DNA from 4 places in the Novibacillus thermophilus genome. Region 1 is predicted to be linked to each of the others. Evidence: riboswitches for the same ligand, from Rfam matches in the RefSeq annotation. Region 1 holds a riboswitch; each other region holds the start of a gene.

Region 1 (4,369 bases):
TCCCACTCATCTTGAACACTTACCGACATCGGGTCAAAGGGCACCGAGTGGAGCCAGCTTTCGTACGGAAGCACGTCCACGGGCTGTTCAATGTGGCGTGTAGTCGGGAAATGTTTATCCGTGCCATCGACGATGAGGACGCGGACACTTGGGACTTCTTCAAGACAAGGAACCAGTCGTTCAGCGTACGTGTCGTCCACAAAAAGGACAACTGCTTCAGAGTGATTGAGGATGTAGGACATTTCCTTTGATTTCAAACGAACGTTGATGGGAACGAGTACAGCTCCCATCAGAGGAACCGCCAGGTGAAGCTCGAGGGCAAGTTTGGTATTCGGAACGACTGCCGCAACACGGTCACCCCGCTGTACGCCGAGACGGTAGAGACCTCGCGCCAGACGGTGGACTCTTTCGTACAATGTCCGGTAAGTGTAGCGAGTGTTTCCTTCGACAACCGCTACGCGATCTGGAAAAGCCACTACCGTCCTTTCTAAAAACGACGCGGGGGTAAGGGGCGCTTGAAACGGTTGATGATACAAACTTGACATAATGTTAACCACCTTTCTCCCAGGAAATAAACCTAAAGTTCCTTCAGTTTGAGGGCACCTATAAGTCCGAGAAGGGCCAAGGAGATCAAATAAGTACTGACAGCAAACGCAGAATCAAAGTTGTCGACTAAAAAGGTGCTGATCATCGGTGCGATGCCACCCCCGAGGACCGCTCCGATTGCATAAGCAACCGATGAACCGCTGTACCGCAGGCGGGCTGGAAACGAACTTGCGACAAATGATGCGAGGGGGCCGTACATGGCACCAAACGTGAAAAACGCGAACGCTACCGCAGTCACAATGAGGAAAGGCTGTTTGCTGTTGACCAGGACAAAATATGGAAATGCCCATACCACCAAAGAGAGGACACCGACGACATACACGTTCTTGGCTCCGACGATGTCTGAAAAGTGTCCGAAAAGGACTACGGCAAGTGCCGCCGCAATGCCGCCGAGCACAGTGGCATTGGTTAGCAGATTCTGATCGAGGTTTAAATACGTCGATCCATACCCGATAAAAAACGTACTGAACGTGTAAAACGCAGCGAACATCACAATGTTCACTAAGATGGCCCAGAGGATCGTTTTAGGGTAGGTGCGAAGCGATTCGAGCACAGGAGCTTGGGACACATTTTCGTCTTTTAGAACTTTTTGAAACTCTGGTGATTCCAGAACGCGTAAACGGGCGTACAGTCCGACGATGACTAGGCCCAAGCTGAAAAGGAACGGAATGCGCCATGCCCACGAAAAAAAGGCGTCACCGGATACCGTGAGTAAGAGTGAAACAACGGTTGAAGAGAGTACTAAGCCGAAGGGTGAACCCAGCTGTGGGAGGCTTGCAAAAAATCCGCGTCGATCACGCCCTGCCCACTCCATAGAGAGCAAGACAGCACCTCCCCACTCTCCGCCTGCTGAGAGACCCTGTAAAAAGCGGAGAATCGACAACAAGAGCGGAGCCCATATGCCAATTGTTTCATAAGTCGGTAAAAGCCCCATAGTCGTTGTCGCGATTCCCATCATCAGTAATGTGAAAATGAGTGTCGTCTTTCTTCCAAAGCGATCGCCAAAGTGACTAAAGATAAAACTGCCAACAGGTCGTGCCACAAACCCGATGGCAAAGATTAAGAACGTCTGCATCAACCCTGCGTAAGGGTCAGAATCCGGGAAAAACAAAGTAGGAAATACGAGGGCTCCCACTGTTCCGTAAATAAAGAAGTCGTACCATTCGATGGTTGTTCCGATCACGCTCGAGATGGCGGCCCGACGTCGGTGAAGGGATGTTTCGGAAACTTCAACTGATACATCATAACTCATTCACACTCTCTCCTCTCCTGTCACTATTTCTAGGCTCGACACATACAAAAACCCCCTCTTCGATAAGAAGAGGGGTTCGCTCTGTAGCGAAACGCTCTTCTTATCTCTCGGAACGAGTTAAACTCATCCCGCAGGAGTTGGCACCTTTTTTGCACTGCGCGAGTGCAAAGAGGTTGCCGGGCTTCATTGGGCCAGTCCCTCCGCCTCTCTTGATAAGAAGCATTCACTATGAATATGTAATTGAAAAAACTTGTAATTATCCTACAACTCTATTCTCACATTGTCAAGGGGAATACGCCGTTCAGTTTAGAAAATTTTTTCTGAACTACTTTGTCCGCACCTTACAAAATTGTAAGTTTTGGTAGTTAAAATGTAAGACCAATCAATGTCAATCAGTTTCAAATTTTTCTACGATAAAAGAAGAGCCGAAAGATCGTGATACTTAAATGGCTTTTGGGAAAAAAGCGTGTGTGGTACGGGTACTAGAAATGCGTGAACGTGTTTAGGGGGAAGGGGATGTGAGCACATGGATACGGGTCGGTTTATTTGTGTCCTTCAACACTCAATTCCTGCGACGTTTCGTCTCTTTTTGGCAGTGAACTTTCTGATTTACGGAGCTGCTAAACTGACGTTCGGACAATTTGGCGTACCAACAGAAGAAATTGCCGCCATGCGAGGAGAAGGTTTTACGTTAGCTTGGACATTTTTTGGATATTCGCGCTTATATGAAATGTTTATCGGGTTAGGGGAAGTCATAGCCGCTGTCTTAATCGCGATTCCGAGGACGGCAACGTTGGGTGCCATCTGTTATTTTCCAATTGCCGTTAATATTATGATGGTCAATTATGCTTTTGATATTGGTGTTCAAGACCTCAGTACTGTTTTGATGGTTATGTGTCTCATCTTACTGTGGCTGGATCGCAAGAAACTTCTTTTGATTTTTGTAAAATCACACGATGTGGCAGAAAGAGTGAAAAAGTTATGACAAGCTTTGTCGTTTCGGAATTAATTGTGATCTTCGTTCTTACGACGTTGTATTATTTTATTAAGGATATCAAAAGCGACCATAAGAAAAAAGTATGAGTTTGTCCAAGGATAAAGGAGTGTGCGATTAGTTTTGTCATTGCGGTAGGGGAAATCAACCGCACGTATAAGGATTATAGATGATACAGCAGTTTCAGTATTGTGAGAACTTCCGAGAGAAACTCCCAATTTTTTGCTGGTACTGATCATTTTGGGAGGTTACCGACCGCCTTATACGATGCCTTCCTTTAGCTATGTCATGATGGATCAGTCATTGAGAACGTGTTGATAAGCGTAAGACACTCTATCAGACAGAAGCGTAAAGTCTCACTTGATGACACGGTCATTTTGTATAATATTGACGAAAATGTATTTAGTGAGAGGTGGGAAGTTGAGTAATCAGTTGTGGGATACGTTGTGTCAAATGTGTGACGAGGCGCGAGACAAGTGGGGGGTAAGCGCACAAGAAATAGCGGATACATTGCAACAGCATCGCAGTAACGTCAGCCGGGAATTAAACCGGCTCGTCAAACACGGTTTGGTTGAGAAAAAAGAGGGGCGCCCTGTCTTGTTCCGTGTGGCTCGTACATCAGCCGGCATCCAAGTATTCGGTCGAATAATTGGGGCAGAGGGTAGTTTTCGCGCTCCGATTGAACAGGCGAAAGCGGCTTTGCACTACCCTCCGTACGGCCTCCATACTCTCCTCTTCGGCGCGACAGGCGTCGGAAAAAGCATGTTTGCGCGTTTGATGTACGAATACAGGCGGATTTCCACCCAGCATAAAGGAGAATTTGTCACCTTCAACTGTGCTGACTACGCTCACAATCCTCAACTGTTGCTTAGTCAGTTGTTTGGCAGTGTGAAGGGATCTTATACGGGAGCGAGTCAAGACCGGCGAGGTTTGTTGGAACGGGCTGATGGCGGCATGCTTTTTTTAGACGAAATTCACCGTCTGCCTCCAGAAGGTCAAGAGATGTTGTTCACTTATTTAGATACAGGATGTTACCGCAAGCTGGGAGAAACGGAGGACGGACGACAGGCACAAGTATTCATCGTCGCGGCGACGACAGAACAACCAGATTCGGTTTTGTTAAAAACCTTTCGCCGTCGCATTCCAATGGAAATTCAACTTCCTAAGTTGGCGGACCGGCCGCTAAACGAGAGGATTGCGCTTATCCGATTGTTTTGTGAGGAAGAGGCGCGGCGGTTGAAGAAGAACATCGTATTGGAACCGGTTGCAGTGCAAGCGTTTATTGCTTATGAATGTCCGGGCAATGTCGGACAGTTAAAAAAGGATATTCAACTATCCTGTGCCCACGCCTATGCGGAACAGCGAACAGAGAAAACGTTGTATATTTTGCAGTCCCACTTGCCCTTGGAAGTCAAGAGAGGGGCACTGCGCTTACGTTATTTGCTGGAAAAGCCGGAATTGGATCATTTGATAGGAACTTGTCAGATATCAACGAAAGATCCGGAATCGACTGAAGC
Region 2 (4,369 bases), 1.8 Mb from region 1:
CGCTATTTGTTCCGGTGTCCCAACGACTTTCCAGGCTCCGATACCGAGACCGTGATGTGTAACGGCTTCCCGCACCGTCCATTTCTTCTCTGGGTTGACAGTAGTATATTGATGGAGAAAACCCCGAGATGCATTCGTTTCCAAGTTTTCAACGTATTCATCAGGATTATAATGGGAGAAATCAACTCCCGTATGTCCCGACAAAAGCGCGAGTGTTCCTTCATAACTGACATACTGTTTCAATTCCTCGTACTTGGCCTTTGCTTCTGCTTCGGTAGCGCCCACGATAGGGACGACCCCGGGAAAAATGAGGATATCTTCCGGACGACGACCAAACTTCTTAGCCCTGCTGCGTATATCCGTTGAAAAAGCTTTTAATTCCGCTATGGTATTCTGGGTCGTCGTAAAAACAGCTTCTGCATGTTTTGCCGCAAAGTCGCGCCCCCTAGAAGAAGAGCCTGCTTGGAACAACACGGGGGTCCTTTGTGGAGAAGGTTCGACTAGGTGAATACCGGGCACGCTAAAGTATTCCCCTTTATGTTGAATGGGATGAACTTTTTCAGGATCAGCATATACGCCGATTTCCTCGTCTGCCATGACCGCATCTTCTTCCCAACTGTATTCCCACAATTTATAGACCACATCCATATACTCTTCTGCTCGTTCATAACGTTTGTCATGTTCAATTCTGGTCTTTAATCCCTGATTGACCGCCTCGCTCTCCAAGTAGGAGGTCACAATATTCCAGGCTACACGTCCTTTCGTCAAATGGTCCAACGTGGAAAACTCTCGCGCCAATTTGTACGGTTGTGTATAAGTAGCCGAATAAGTCGCTGCAAACCCCAAATATTGCGTGTTCGCAGCCATCGCAGAAATCTGAAGCAAGGTATTGTGAAGCGGAACTTGGACAGCGTTACGGATTGCCGGTTTGTAACTGTTTTGATATACATCGTAAACACCACTTACATCTGCCAGAAAGATAGCATCGAACTTTCCGCGTTCTAGAAGATGAGCCATCTCAATCCAGTAGGAGAGATCCCCATGTCGATAACCTTGATCTGCCGGATGTCTCCACAATCCTGGTGAATGAGGAGCAACCGAATTTTGGGTAAAACCATTCAAATGAATCTGCTTTTTCATTTGAGCAGACCTCCAGGTACAACATCGTCTAAACGACCAAAGCTTTTTGCTCTTTCACGGTCCGAATGAACGAATACAATTCTTTTTTTACTCGTTGCAAAACCTCTTGATTGACAATGGGGTTTGTTTCGTTCTCACGATCAATCTGTTGGTCGAGCAAGTAAACACCTTGTAAGTTTTGCGCTTTTAACGCAGTTAGCAGCGGCTTTAAAGCAAAATCAACGGCTAACAAGTGAGCCAAACTCCCCCCAACCATGATCGGAAGGGTTGGCTTATGTTTCAAAATATCCTGCGGAAGCAAATCAAATAACGCTTTAAGCACACCCGAGTAAGACGCTTTGTAGACAGGGGAGCCGACAATGAGTCCCTTGGCGTTTTTAATTGATAGTGCTATGTCCTCAATCGACGGACTGTCATACCGCGCGTAGACGAGATCTTCTGGTTTTAAGTTTCGAACTGAAATTTGGATTGTCGACAGTCCTTCCTGTTCTATCAAAGAACAGAGAAATTTCAGGACACACTCTGATCTCGAATGTTCAGATGGGCTTCCCGATATCGTGATAACGTCGCTCATTAACTTGCACTCCTAAAATTTTTTTGGTGATAGACTGCTCCTAATCGCGTGACGTCAAGAGACAGACGGGTTCTTAGGGCATCCGACACGTGGCATGCCATTTGTACTCACAGTGCACTGGCTCAAGCTCTGTACCGCATTCAATGCCTTAAACGAATCAGTGACTAATTTACCTAGCTCGAATGGTAAGTACAGAAGACGATCGATCACCCCCTTAAAATGAACTTATCCAATTTTGATACTAGGATTTACGGAAACAACGTAATAACGAACTGTTTCCATCCCACGAACACCCTTTACCCCGGAAAAGTTAAAACCTCTTCCGATTCGGAAGAGGTTTTTGTATAAACAAACGATCAACTCTTCCTCATCTTTCAGACCTTCACAGTCTGCTGGAATTGGCACCGTTTACTTTGGGCAAGTAATGGTTGCCGCGGGTTCATCGGACCAGGTTCCTCCCCCGACTCTTGATAAGGAATGTTTGTTATGTAATTTTAGGTCTTTTTATGGTAGCTTAAGGTTTATCGTCTGTCAAGCATTTTTTGTCAACTTTTAATTTTCATGAAGGTAGCTAAATACCTTTCCCTGAACATCAGCAAGTCACCTCTAGTGCTTGAAACGGATCTGGTCACAAGCAGACCATTTCTGCATTGAGACGTTGAATTCCTTTTTAAAACGATGTTACTTCTTCATAAGGCGTTGTATCTGCTGGCCTGACATGTCTGAGTTTCCAAATGATGATCGTCATTAGAACAAACAAACCGATGGCAGCTAATCCGTATATAGCTTGAATCACATCACTGAAAAAACCGTTAAAACGTATATCACAAACATTCTCGGTAAAATGAAGGTACAGGATCGCACACAAGCAGCGATTTATGCGCTGAAGCATCACTGGATTGAACCATGACGTACAACGAGTTGGTCGGTGTTGGGAAAATAAGATTCTTGGTCAACGACTGTTTTTCTTCTGGTCTCAACGGGAACATTCTGCTTCAAGGGGTGCGGGCGTACAACAGGTCGAGCCTAAGGCCCGACCTGTGTCACCCCCACCACATGTCTGTCGGTTCCTCTTTCATGAGAATCGATTGCAAATTACGGACTGCACGGGTAAGTCCTTCCTCGATGGACATGAGCGGGTCCTCGTGTTCAATACTGACGACATAGTCATAGCCGTACGTGCGTAAGGCACTCATCATGTCTGACCATTCTTTCAAGTCATGACCGTAGCCGACGGTGCGGAACGTCCAAGCCCTCGTTTTTACGTGACTGTACGGTTGCATGTCAGTGAGACCGTGCATGTTGACGTTATCTTGATCAATGTACGTGTCTTTGGCGTGGAAATGATGGATCGCGTTCGCTTCTCCCAATATCCTAATCGCTGCCACCGGTTCGATGCCTTGCCACCACAGGTGACTCGGATCTAAATTGGCCCCGACAGCTTCGCACGTAGCCTCGCGCAGTTTCAACAGTGTATAAGGTGTGTGGACGAGAAAGCCGCCATGCAATTCCAACCCGATTTTGACATTGTGGTTCTGTGCGAACTGTCCCCACTGTTTCCAGTACGGAATAAGCTTTTTTTCCCATTGCCACTTCAGTACGTCGCTGTACTCGGTCGGCCACGGGACTACCGGCCAATTCGCGTATTTCGCTCCATCGTGATCACCTGCCGTACCCGAAAAACAGTTGACGACGGGAACATCCATCATTTCAGCCAATCGGACCGTCTTCACAAACGTGTCGTGAGACGATTGCGCCACGTCCTTATTCGGCGAGAGCGGATTGCCATGACAACTGAAGGCGCTGATTGTTAACCCGCGTGTTTGAATGGCTCGCAAATACCGTTCCCGCTCACCTTTGTTCTCCAACAACGTGTCGAGCGGGCAATGCGCATCTCCAGGATTGTTCCCTGTACCGATTTCTACCGCAGATATGCCGGCTCCTTTCACATAATCCAACATTTCTTCAAATGATAGATCTGACAACAACACCGAGAACACACCGAGTTTCACCGTGAGATCTCCTTTCCTTTTTCGAACTGGACACTTTTTCTTGATTCGCTACTTTCATAAATCGCTTCAATAATCTGTGACACAGCCATCGCTTCTTCTGGCTTGACGATGACGTCCGCCTCCCCCAAACAGGCAGAAACGAAGTTTTCCGCTTGTGCCAGGCCTGGATCGTCACAACCCGGTAACCACGGGGATTCGGTGTTAAACAACATTCCATGCTTGGTATAGTTCAATTGAAGCGGAAATACGTCAAGTCCACCTCGGTCACCTGATATGCTCAAACTTTCCACATCTTCTCGAATGTTCGCGGCCCACGACGATTCAATGAACAAGGTGACGTCGTTGGCAAACTTCACAAATCCTACCGCGTGGTCGTCAACGTCAAACGATTCGGAATCGATCTTCCCCCACTCGTTCACTTGTCCGGGCGTTTTACTCAAGGCGTTGTATGTGCTTCCCATAATTTCTAGCGGTTGCGGATGACCGATCAGCCATAATGCCAAATCTAGAAGATGACATCCGTAGTCGATCAAGCTACCACCACCTTGTAGCTCTTTTTGCGTAAATACCCCCCATCCCGGCACTTTTCGGCGGCGCAGCGCCTGCACCCTCACGACAAGGGGGTGGCCGATTTCGCCGTGCA
Region 3 (4,369 bases), 420 kb from region 1:
CGTCTGGCCTCTCCAGTTTAACGTCAACCCGCACCCAGTCGCCGCGCCGGAACGTGTAAATGTAATCTCGCTCCGCCAAAGTTTCTAAATAGAGCCGGACGAGCACTTTTTCTCCCCCAGTGGAAAACGTGTCGTCTCCCTGGTGCCACATCTCACTCCGCAACATGATGTCCACCCTGTTCCCGTCCACCACAGGAGGTTCCAGGAGCCGGCCCGTGATGCTGCCTTTCCACTCGCGGGCGTGTTCCGGCCAGACCGAGCGGTTGTGGTCATCGGTCCAGGTCATGTAAGCGGCAGCCGACAAAAAAGCGACTGCAGCCACAAATGGGCGGAAGCCGTGCCATCTCCTGTACAGCTGCCACACCCCAACGACGGACACAGCGGCCAGCGACAAACACCACATGGTAAAAGGCAGCCACCCTAGACTGCCGACCCACAGCCCGGTCACCCATCCAGTGACCCAATAAACAGACCAACGCAAACACCCACACACCCTTTCCAGATGTGTGGGTATTCGACATTTTTTGCCAATATTCCTCTTTTGTCAACTAAATACGCGGTAGTGTAATACCTTGTTGATGCTGATATTTTCCTTTCTTGTCCCGGTAAGACACTTCACACTCTTCATCGCTTTCCAGAAACAACACTTGGCACAACCCTTCATGGGCATAAATTTTCGCCGGAAGCGGCGTCGTGTTGGAAATTTCTAACGTGACATGCCCTTCCCACCCCGGTTCAAACGGCGTGACGTTCGTAATAATGCCGCAGCGGGCGTAAGTCGATTTGCCGACACAGATGGCGAGAACGTTCGTCGGAATGCGAAAGTATTCAACCGAACGAGCAAGGGCGAAAGAATTGGGCGGAATGATCGCCACGTCCCCTTTAAAATCAACAAAAGAGTCCAGATTGATTTCTTTCGGATCGATGACTGGATTTAACGCGTTGTGAAAAATTTTGAACTCATCCGCAACGCGCAGATCGTAGCCGTAACTGCTGAGGCCAAAACTGACGGCTTCTCCCTTGCCGACGTTGCGGTCGACGAACGGCTCGATCATCTTGTGCTCAGTCGCCATCTTGCGAATCCATTTGTCCGATTTAATCGTCACGTGATCTCCACCCCCAACTGGTAAATCAATAGCTCTATTTTACAACACTTTGTCCTAGTATGATAGAACCGGCGCTCAATTTTCGCGTTGCGTGACACTGGACTCCTTTCCGTCCGCACCCGTCTCTTTTTTGCCGCACTGGACGATTTGTCCTCCCTCGTCACAGTAAACATATACCGTCTCAGGTTCGTCTTTAAACACGACTTCTACATAATAACCCGGTCGCTTCATCGCTTGTCGGAAGACTTCAATCCTTTCGATCCGATCGGGATCATCGCCCTGTTCTTCCGTTAAGTACTGTTCGACCCGTTGTTCTAACTCCGTGTAAGCCGTCGGGTCTCCGTAAATTTTCAAAAACATGAAGAACGCGAGCACCCCGATGATAACAACAGCCGCTACCATCACAACACTTTTCTTCACGTGTCTCGACTCCTTCTGCTCCTGTCAACTGTTCACTTCCATTCTCTATTATACCGTTTTCCCGTTTCTCCTTTTTTTTAAAAAATGCAACGTTTTATGAACAGCCTAGCAAGTAAAGAGAGGCAGCTTTCGCTGCCTCCGCGATCAAAATGTTTTTATGGTCCCTTGCCGTTAGGCGTGACTTCTGTTCAAAGCTTGATCCAGGTCGGCTATAATGTCGTCTGCGCTCTCGATTCCGACAGAGAGGCGGACCAATTCCGGCGATACCCCGGTGGAAAGCTGTTCTTCCGGTGTCAACTGTTGGTGCGTCGTGCTGGCCGGGTGAATGATCAGTGACTTGGCGTCGCCGACATTGGCTAAGTGAGAGAACAACTTCACATTGTTGATCAATTTCTTCCCGGCTTCAAGACCTCCTTTGATCCCGAATGACAAAATCGCTCCCTGTCCTTTCGGCAAATACTTTTGCGCTTTTTCGTAGGACGGATGGCCTTTTAAGCCGGGGTAATTCACCCACTCTACCGCATCGTGCTGTTGTAAGAACTGAGCCACCTTCAACGCGTTCTCGCTGTGACGTTCCATGCGCAAGTGCAACGTCTCCAGCCCTTGTAAAAACAGGAAGGCGTTAAAAGGAGAGAGCGCGGCTCCAGTATCCCGCAACAACTGCACTCTGGCCTTCGTAATGTAAGCGATAGGGCCAAGTGCTTCTGTGTACACCACTCCGTGATAACTCGGATCTGGCTCCGTCAGTTCGGGAAACTTCCCGTTCGTCCAGTCAAACTTGCCGGAATCGACAATGACGCCGCCGATGGACGTCCCGTGTCCGCCAATAAATTTCGTTGCAGAGTGGACAACGATATCAGCTCCGAATTCGATGGGCCTCAGCAAATACGGCGTGGGGAACGTATTGTCCACAATTAACGGAATTCCGTTCTCGTGGGCAATAGCGGCCACCGCTTCCACATCCAACACGTCATTTTTCGGATTGCCAATGGACTCAGCAAAGACGAGGCGGGTCTTTTCATTGATCGCTTGACGAAAATTGTCCGGATCGGACGGATCGACGAAGTGAACGCGTATCCCCAACTTTGGCAACGTGTGGGAAAACAGATTGTACGTTCCACCGTACAGACTGCTGGCCGACACGATTTCATCTCCGGACTTGGCAATGTTTAAGATCGCGTACGTAATAGCCGCTTGTCCAGACGCCGTGGCCAGCGCGCCAACCCCGCCCTCCAAAGCGGCCACGCGCTGTTCAAAGGCGTCATTCGTCGGATTCATGATCCGGGAGTAAATGTTGCCAAACTCTTTTAAGGCGAACAAGTTAGCCGCATGATCCGTGTCGTTGAAGACATATGAAGTCGTCTGGTAAATCGGGACCGCTCGGGCATTCGTCGCCTCGTCGGGTTGCTGTCCGGCGTGGACGGACAGTGTGTCAAACTGGTATTGCTTTTCGTCACTCATCGTCAGGTTCCTCCTCAAACATATAAATAAAAAACTCTTCCGATAAGGAAGAGCTTCATACCAAAAGACTAAATCTCCCCTTATCTTTCAGGAAAACGTCCTGCAGGAATTGGCACCGCATCTCCTAAAGGCGAAGACCGGTTGCCGGGTTTCATTGGGCCAGTCCCTCCACCACTCTTGATAAGGCTCCAAAATATTCAGTTCCCTGTACAGGTTGTTATTTATTATATAGGCATTGATTCTGATCCGTCAAATACTTTTTTTGATTTGACGAGGTCCGTCCCTTTTCTTAACAGAAAAAAAGCGAAAGCAAAGCTCGCGGCGGCAGTGTAAAAAAGGGAGGGGTGGCCGAAAACGTCCATCGAAAATCCTAATGCGGCTGGAGCGACCACTGACGAGGCCATGGAGAACAGGTAGTACATCCCCGTGAAAAAACCGATTCTCTTCGTGCCCCCTAAATCGGCCACGAGCGGATAAGCCTGTACGTTGACGAGAGCCCAGGCCATACCGCCCGCGAAAAGTAACACTTTCAACAGTGCCAAGGAAGTGATCCACGGCATGATGAGGAAGAGGGCCGGCAAGCCGATCAGTCCGGCGAGCATCGTTTCCGATTTCCCGAACCGACTTCCGACCATTCCAGCCGGAAGGGCGAACAGTACAAAGGACAAGCTGAAGAAACCGAGGGTCAACCCAGCTTCGCCCCCGCTTGCCCCGAGATGTTCAGTCGCGTACACACTGAACTGGGCCTCCACCCCGCTGTAGCCGACAAAGTACAAAAAAATGGCAGAAAGGATGAGAAAATGGCCGCGAAAGGTTGGTTCAGCAAGCCTGGCTACATTCGAGCGCAACGATCGAAGGGGCACTGTTTCAGCGCTGTCTTGGATATTGACACGAGCGTACGGCGGATGCCGCTCAACGGTGAAGAAAAGTAGAGCAAACGAGGCACACAGGATCATCCCGCCGATGACGAACGGGTAGGAGCGGGAGAGGTCGTAGAGCGGTGCGAGGGCAAACAACGCAAGCAGTCCCCCCACCCCGCCCATCAAATTGATGACACCGTTTGCCGTCGACCGCTTTTCCACTGGCGTATGGTCTGGCATGAGCGAAATCACGGGTGCACGGTAAACCGTCATGGCCAGAAGAAATGCGATATCGACGCACAACAGCATCCAGAGTGCGCCGCGACCGAGGAACGGAATGAGGACAAAAAACAAGGCGGCCATCGGCATTCCGACAATGAGAAACGGAAGCCGTCCGCCGTATCGAGTATCCAGCCGGTCGGACCACACTCCGATGAGGGGAATCAACACAACGGCCAGTAAATTGTCTAATCCCATAATCGAGCCGCGAATCGCGCGACTTTCGATAAACTCACCTAGAAT
Region 4 (4,369 bases), 1.2 Mb from region 1:
TTTCACCCCAAGCACTTTGTTGAAAAGGTGAGGGGCTGAGGCAAACGCCCATTGAATCAAAAGTGCGCCTATCACTGCTGGAAGGGAGTAAAAGTAATCTGATTCGGGGTGGAAGACTCGTCCCAAGTCTGAATCTTGTGCTGTCAATTTAGCTGTGATAGCGGAAAAGGTTTCCGAGAGGCCCCCTTCCCAAAACAGAACGATACCGGAGACAAAAACGAGAAGTCCGGTCACCGCCATAAGAATGACTTGGATCGCATCGGTGTATACATCGGCGATCGCCCCTCCCACGTAGACGTAAATGATGACAATGATAGTAGTCGTCATCAGTGCGTTCCCATAGGGGATTTCGAGCAAATACTCGAAAATCCTGGCTCCGGCGACGAATTGGGCGGCGATGTAAAAAATGTTGAAAAGGAGGATGATGCTGGTCGCAATTCGCAAAAAATCGCTGGAGTAATAGTCTCCAAGCCAATCTGGCAAAGAAAGAGATTGTTGGGTCGTGTTGATTTTTCTTGCCCGCTTGGCCACCATCAACACGCCGATCGGTCCGCCACCCATGATCGCCAAAAAAAGCCAGAGGTTGGAATACCCGTATTCGTAGGACCAACCCGGATAACCCAAAAAAGCCGCGGCACTCAAATACGTTCCAGTAAAAGAAAGCCCAAGGACGACCGGTCCCAATTGACCACCGCCGATGGCAAAATCGCGGACACTCTTCGTCTTTTTTCCGCTGTAAATTCCAATTCCGAGTATAAGGACGAGGAAAGCAGCTAAACCGATCCACAAAAACAGTTGGATTTCCGTCATGTTTGAACTCCTTTATCATGAAATCGAATGGGACACTATCGCACCATTCAGCTGTTTGTAGCAACCTGGATTTGTTTTGCTGGATGGTCCTCCTGTAAGAACCGACGCCCTTTTCCGAACATGTTTTCTCTCAGCGTCACTGCTTCGTATTCTGTCCGGTAGATACCGCGTTGTTGCAATTCGGGAACGACATATTCGACGAATTCTTGGAAGGTTCCCGGTGAGTGAGCGTGGGCGATATTGAATCCGTCGACATCGCCTTCAACGGCCCATTGCTCTATTTGGTCGGCGATTTGTTCAGGTGTTCCGACAAATTTGACCGTACCGTTTCCGAGGCCATGGTTCATGACCGCTTCCCGCAACGTCCACTTTCTGGTCGGATCTTTCGTGTACAGGTTCAAATTTCCCTGGACTGCCTCTGTTTCCATGTCTTCGATGTATTGATCCGGATCAAATTTGGAGAAATCTATGCCAGTATGCCCAGAAAGCAAAGCGAGTGTCCCTTCATAGCTCACATGGTTTTTTAATTCTTCGTATTTTCGGTGCGCTTCCTCCTCTGTCGAACCGACGATCGGCAAGATAAGAGGAAAAATGAGGACACTGTGCGGGTCCCGCCCTTGTTCCTCCACGAGATTCCGGATGTTCTGGACGTAGTTTTTCAACGATTCAAGGGAATGGGATTTAATGAACACAGCTTCGGCGTGTTTGGCTGCAAATCGCTGCCCACGCGGGGATGCCCCGGCTTGGAACAAGACAGGGGTCCGTTGCGGCGACGGCTCTACCAAATGCGGTCCCGGAACATCGAAGTACGAACCGTGGTGGTTAATCAAATGGACTTTGGAGGGGTCGGCGAACACACGGTTTTTCCGGTCAAGGACGACAGCATCATCCTCCCAACTGTGTTCCCACAGTTTGTAAACTACCTCTAAAAATTCATCCGCGCGATCGTACCGGACATGTTTCGGTAAGCGCCTTTCTAAACCCAGATTCACCGCCTCGCTTTCAAGGTAGGACGTCACAATGTTCCACCCGACTCGACCCTCTGTAAGGTGATCGAGTGTCGACAATTGCCGCGCCAAGAAATACGGCTGTGAATAGGTCGTCGAGACGGTTACGGCAAAACCAATGTGTTGAGTCGAGGCAGCCAAGGCTGAAATCACAAGTAAGGGATCGTGGGCAGGTATTTGAACGGCATTCGTCACAGCTGGTTCATAACTGTTTTGATAGACGCTGTAAGTTCCGATCACATCGGCGAAAAACAGGGCATCAAATTTCCCCTGCTCGAGAATTCGGGCTATTTCTTCCCAATAGGCCAAGCGATTGTGGCGATGCCCTTCGTGTTGTTTATAGCTCCACAGTCCGGTGGAATGGGGGGATGGAGAATGTTGGACAAAACCGTTCAAATGAATTTGTTTTTTCATTGAGCAACCTTCCTTTTTAAGTGTAGTAAACAGATTAATCTAATGGGAATAATATGTTTATATGACGACAAATTTTGAGGAATCACCTTCTTTCAGACTTTTGACAATTGAAAAGCGACCTCTTGTTTAAGAGGCCGCTCACTGACTACACGAGGGTAGTAACTCTGTAGCGGAACCTCTTATATTTCAGACCCTGTCACAAGGATCTGCTGGAATTGGCACCGTTTGAGTCAATTCAATGGTTGCCGAGGGTTCATAGGGCCAGTCCCTCCCCCTCTCTGTATAAGAGTTCCGGTATTGTTGTTTTAATTTTACCTCATTTTAAAAATATTTTTTTCGACTGTCAACCCCTTATTTCAATTTGCCAAAGGTCAATGAACACAAAGGACCATGCCTTGATCCGGGTTGTACGACTAACCTGGGAATAAAATGGTTTGACAAAGGGAATTTTTCTTCGAAGAACGCTATGTCTAATAGTCTATATACATCAAAATGATAGAGCACAAAGCCCGAAAACAACCAGTAATATCGAACTATTAACAAAAATTTGAAGAAATTAGCATAAAAGTAAAGAGATTGATTCCTCACATTTTTTATGGTTTGTCCTACAATTGGGATGGGAGTGGACGATGAACCCGCTCTGTAAGCACATTTACATGCCGATCCCGCTAGAAGTCATTACACACTACGAATATGTCAACACATCAGACGGAGGTTCAGAGGATGACCGCTGGAATATGGAATCAACCGAGAGCGTGACTTTAGGAATTCAATCGGAAGCAGACATTCTGACAGTGGACAGGCATTCTATTAAAGGTTGGAATATGACCTAACATAAGCCAAAAAAAGGAGGTTTGAAGGAAAGCCCATCACATTTAGAAGTAAATATCGTCGTTGTAAAAAAGAGAGAGGGATTAAAGGAGGTTCACCGTACATGAAGAAGGGACGGGTTACGAGGGTTTTGTCAGTGATCGTCAGATATACATTGCTTGCCGGGATTTTATATACACCACCTGTTCAGACGGCACATGCAGCCCCAACCGATTTTTTCACTTCGTTTGAAGAAGGTGATCCGCAACCGGATTGGGAAAATACGGTCGAAACGGATGCGGAAGGCCGTAAAATGACGGAGGGCGTTGATGGCAACATTCCATTTGACGGTATTCAAGGTAACATTACAGATAAAGTTGAGCAAGTGACGGCAAGCGCCAACAATCCACCGAATGAAACGGAACAGAAGTTGATGGATCAAGACGTGAATACGAAATGGCTGGCGTTTGAGCGTACGGCTTGGATTGAACTTCAACTTTCTGAGCCGGACACGGTTGTGAAATACGCCTTTACTTCAGCGAACGACTACCCGGGCCGAGATCCTCGAGACTGGACGCTTTCCGGGTCCAGTGACGGCGAAAATTGGACGACGTTGGATACGAGAACAAATGAAGTCTTTGAAGAGCGTTTCCAAACGAAAATCTACGAGTTTGATAACGAAACCGCCTACCAATATTATCGATTTGACATTGCGAAAAATGCCGGGGATGGCTTGACGCAGTTAGCAGAAATCCAGCTATCCAACGGTATTGATGTCCCGCCGCCACCTCCTTCAGATATGAAATCTTTCACCTCAAAAGGACCTTCGAGCGCGTATGCAGCTAAGACGAACGTCGGATGGACAGGTTTGAAGGCGTTCTCGTATTCTGGAACGCATCTCACAGAAGGGCGTGCTTATTCGTATAATAAAATTTTTGATGTCGACATTCCGGTAACTGAGAATACCGAACTGTCGTATTACATTTTTCCGGAATTTACCGATAAGGATCATTTGGACTACGCGAGTACGTATGCAGCCGTCGATCTCGCATTTTCCGACGGGACCTATCTGCATGAGCTTGAAGCCGTCGACCAGCACGGGATCAAACTCAATCCACAAGACCAAGGAAATTCAAAAACTCTGTACGCGCATCAATGGAACTTTAAAAAATCAAAGATCGGAGATGTCGCAGCGGGGAAAACGATCGAGCGCATACTCATTGCCTACGATAACCCCAGAGGCCCGGCCGTATTTAAGGGGAGCATCGATGATATTAAAATCGAAGCGAATCCCGAAGAGAGAACGTATGACAGACTTTCCGAATATG

The links. Region 1 has a riboswitch for S-adenosylmethionine ahead of B0W44_RS03385 (MFS transporter). Riboswitches for the same ligand answer to the same signal wherever they lie in the genome.
Region 2: linked by a shared signal. The riboswitch ahead of ssuE (NADPH-dependent FMN reductase) and the one ahead of B0W44_RS03385 (MFS transporter) in region 1 are both predicted to bind S-adenosylmethionine.
Region 3: linked by a shared signal. The riboswitch ahead of B0W44_RS05495 (homocysteine synthase) and the one ahead of B0W44_RS03385 (MFS transporter) in region 1 are both predicted to bind S-adenosylmethionine.
Region 4: linked by a shared signal. The riboswitch ahead of B0W44_RS15350 (LLM class flavin-dependent oxidoreductase) and the one ahead of B0W44_RS03385 (MFS transporter) in region 1 are both predicted to bind S-adenosylmethionine.

What each region holds. Positions count from the first base shown of each region.
Region 1 covers NZ_CP019699.1:680,616-684,984, forward strand. The annotation lists gene B0W44_RS03380 (acyl--CoA ligase family protein) at 1-545, opposite strand, end outside; gene B0W44_RS03385 (MFS transporter) at 578-1,858, opposite strand; SAM riboswitch class I at 1,956-2,077, opposite strand; gene B0W44_RS03390 (hypothetical protein) at 2,385-2,843, shown strand; gene B0W44_RS03395 (sigma-54-dependent transcriptional regulator) at 3,273-4,369, shown strand, end outside.
Region 2 covers NZ_CP019699.1:2,482,453-2,486,821, reverse strand. The annotation lists gene B0W44_RS12120 (LLM class flavin-dependent oxidoreductase) at 1-1,140, opposite strand, end outside; gene ssuE (NADPH-dependent FMN reductase) at 1,169-1,714, opposite strand; SAM riboswitch class I at 2,079-2,191, opposite strand; gene B0W44_RS18925 (hypothetical protein) at 2,385-2,510, opposite strand; partial or broken gene B0W44_RS12110 (response regulator transcription factor) at 2,508-2,624, shown strand; gene B0W44_RS12105 (sugar phosphate isomerase/epimerase family protein) at 2,758-3,726, opposite strand; gene B0W44_RS12100 (Gfo/Idh/MocA family protein) at 3,723-4,369, opposite strand, start outside.
Region 3 covers NZ_CP019699.1:1,103,523-1,107,891, reverse strand. The annotation lists gene B0W44_RS05510 (DNA internalization-related competence protein ComEC/Rec2) at 1-481, opposite strand, end outside; gene dcd (dCTP deaminase) at 549-1,106, opposite strand; gene B0W44_RS05500 (DUF3139 domain-containing protein) at 1,182-1,526, opposite strand; gene B0W44_RS05495 (homocysteine synthase) at 1,698-2,987, opposite strand; SAM riboswitch class I at 3,065-3,174, opposite strand; gene B0W44_RS05490 (MFS transporter) at 3,212-4,369, opposite strand, start outside.
Region 4 covers NZ_CP019699.1:3,144,982-3,149,350, reverse strand. The annotation lists gene B0W44_RS15355 (sodium:solute symporter family protein) at 1-810, opposite strand, end outside; gene B0W44_RS15350 (LLM class flavin-dependent oxidoreductase) at 858-2,231, opposite strand; SAM riboswitch class I at 2,408-2,520, opposite strand; gene B0W44_RS15345 (hypothetical protein) at 2,843-3,064, shown strand; gene B0W44_RS18685 (discoidin domain-containing protein) at 3,166-4,369, shown strand, end outside.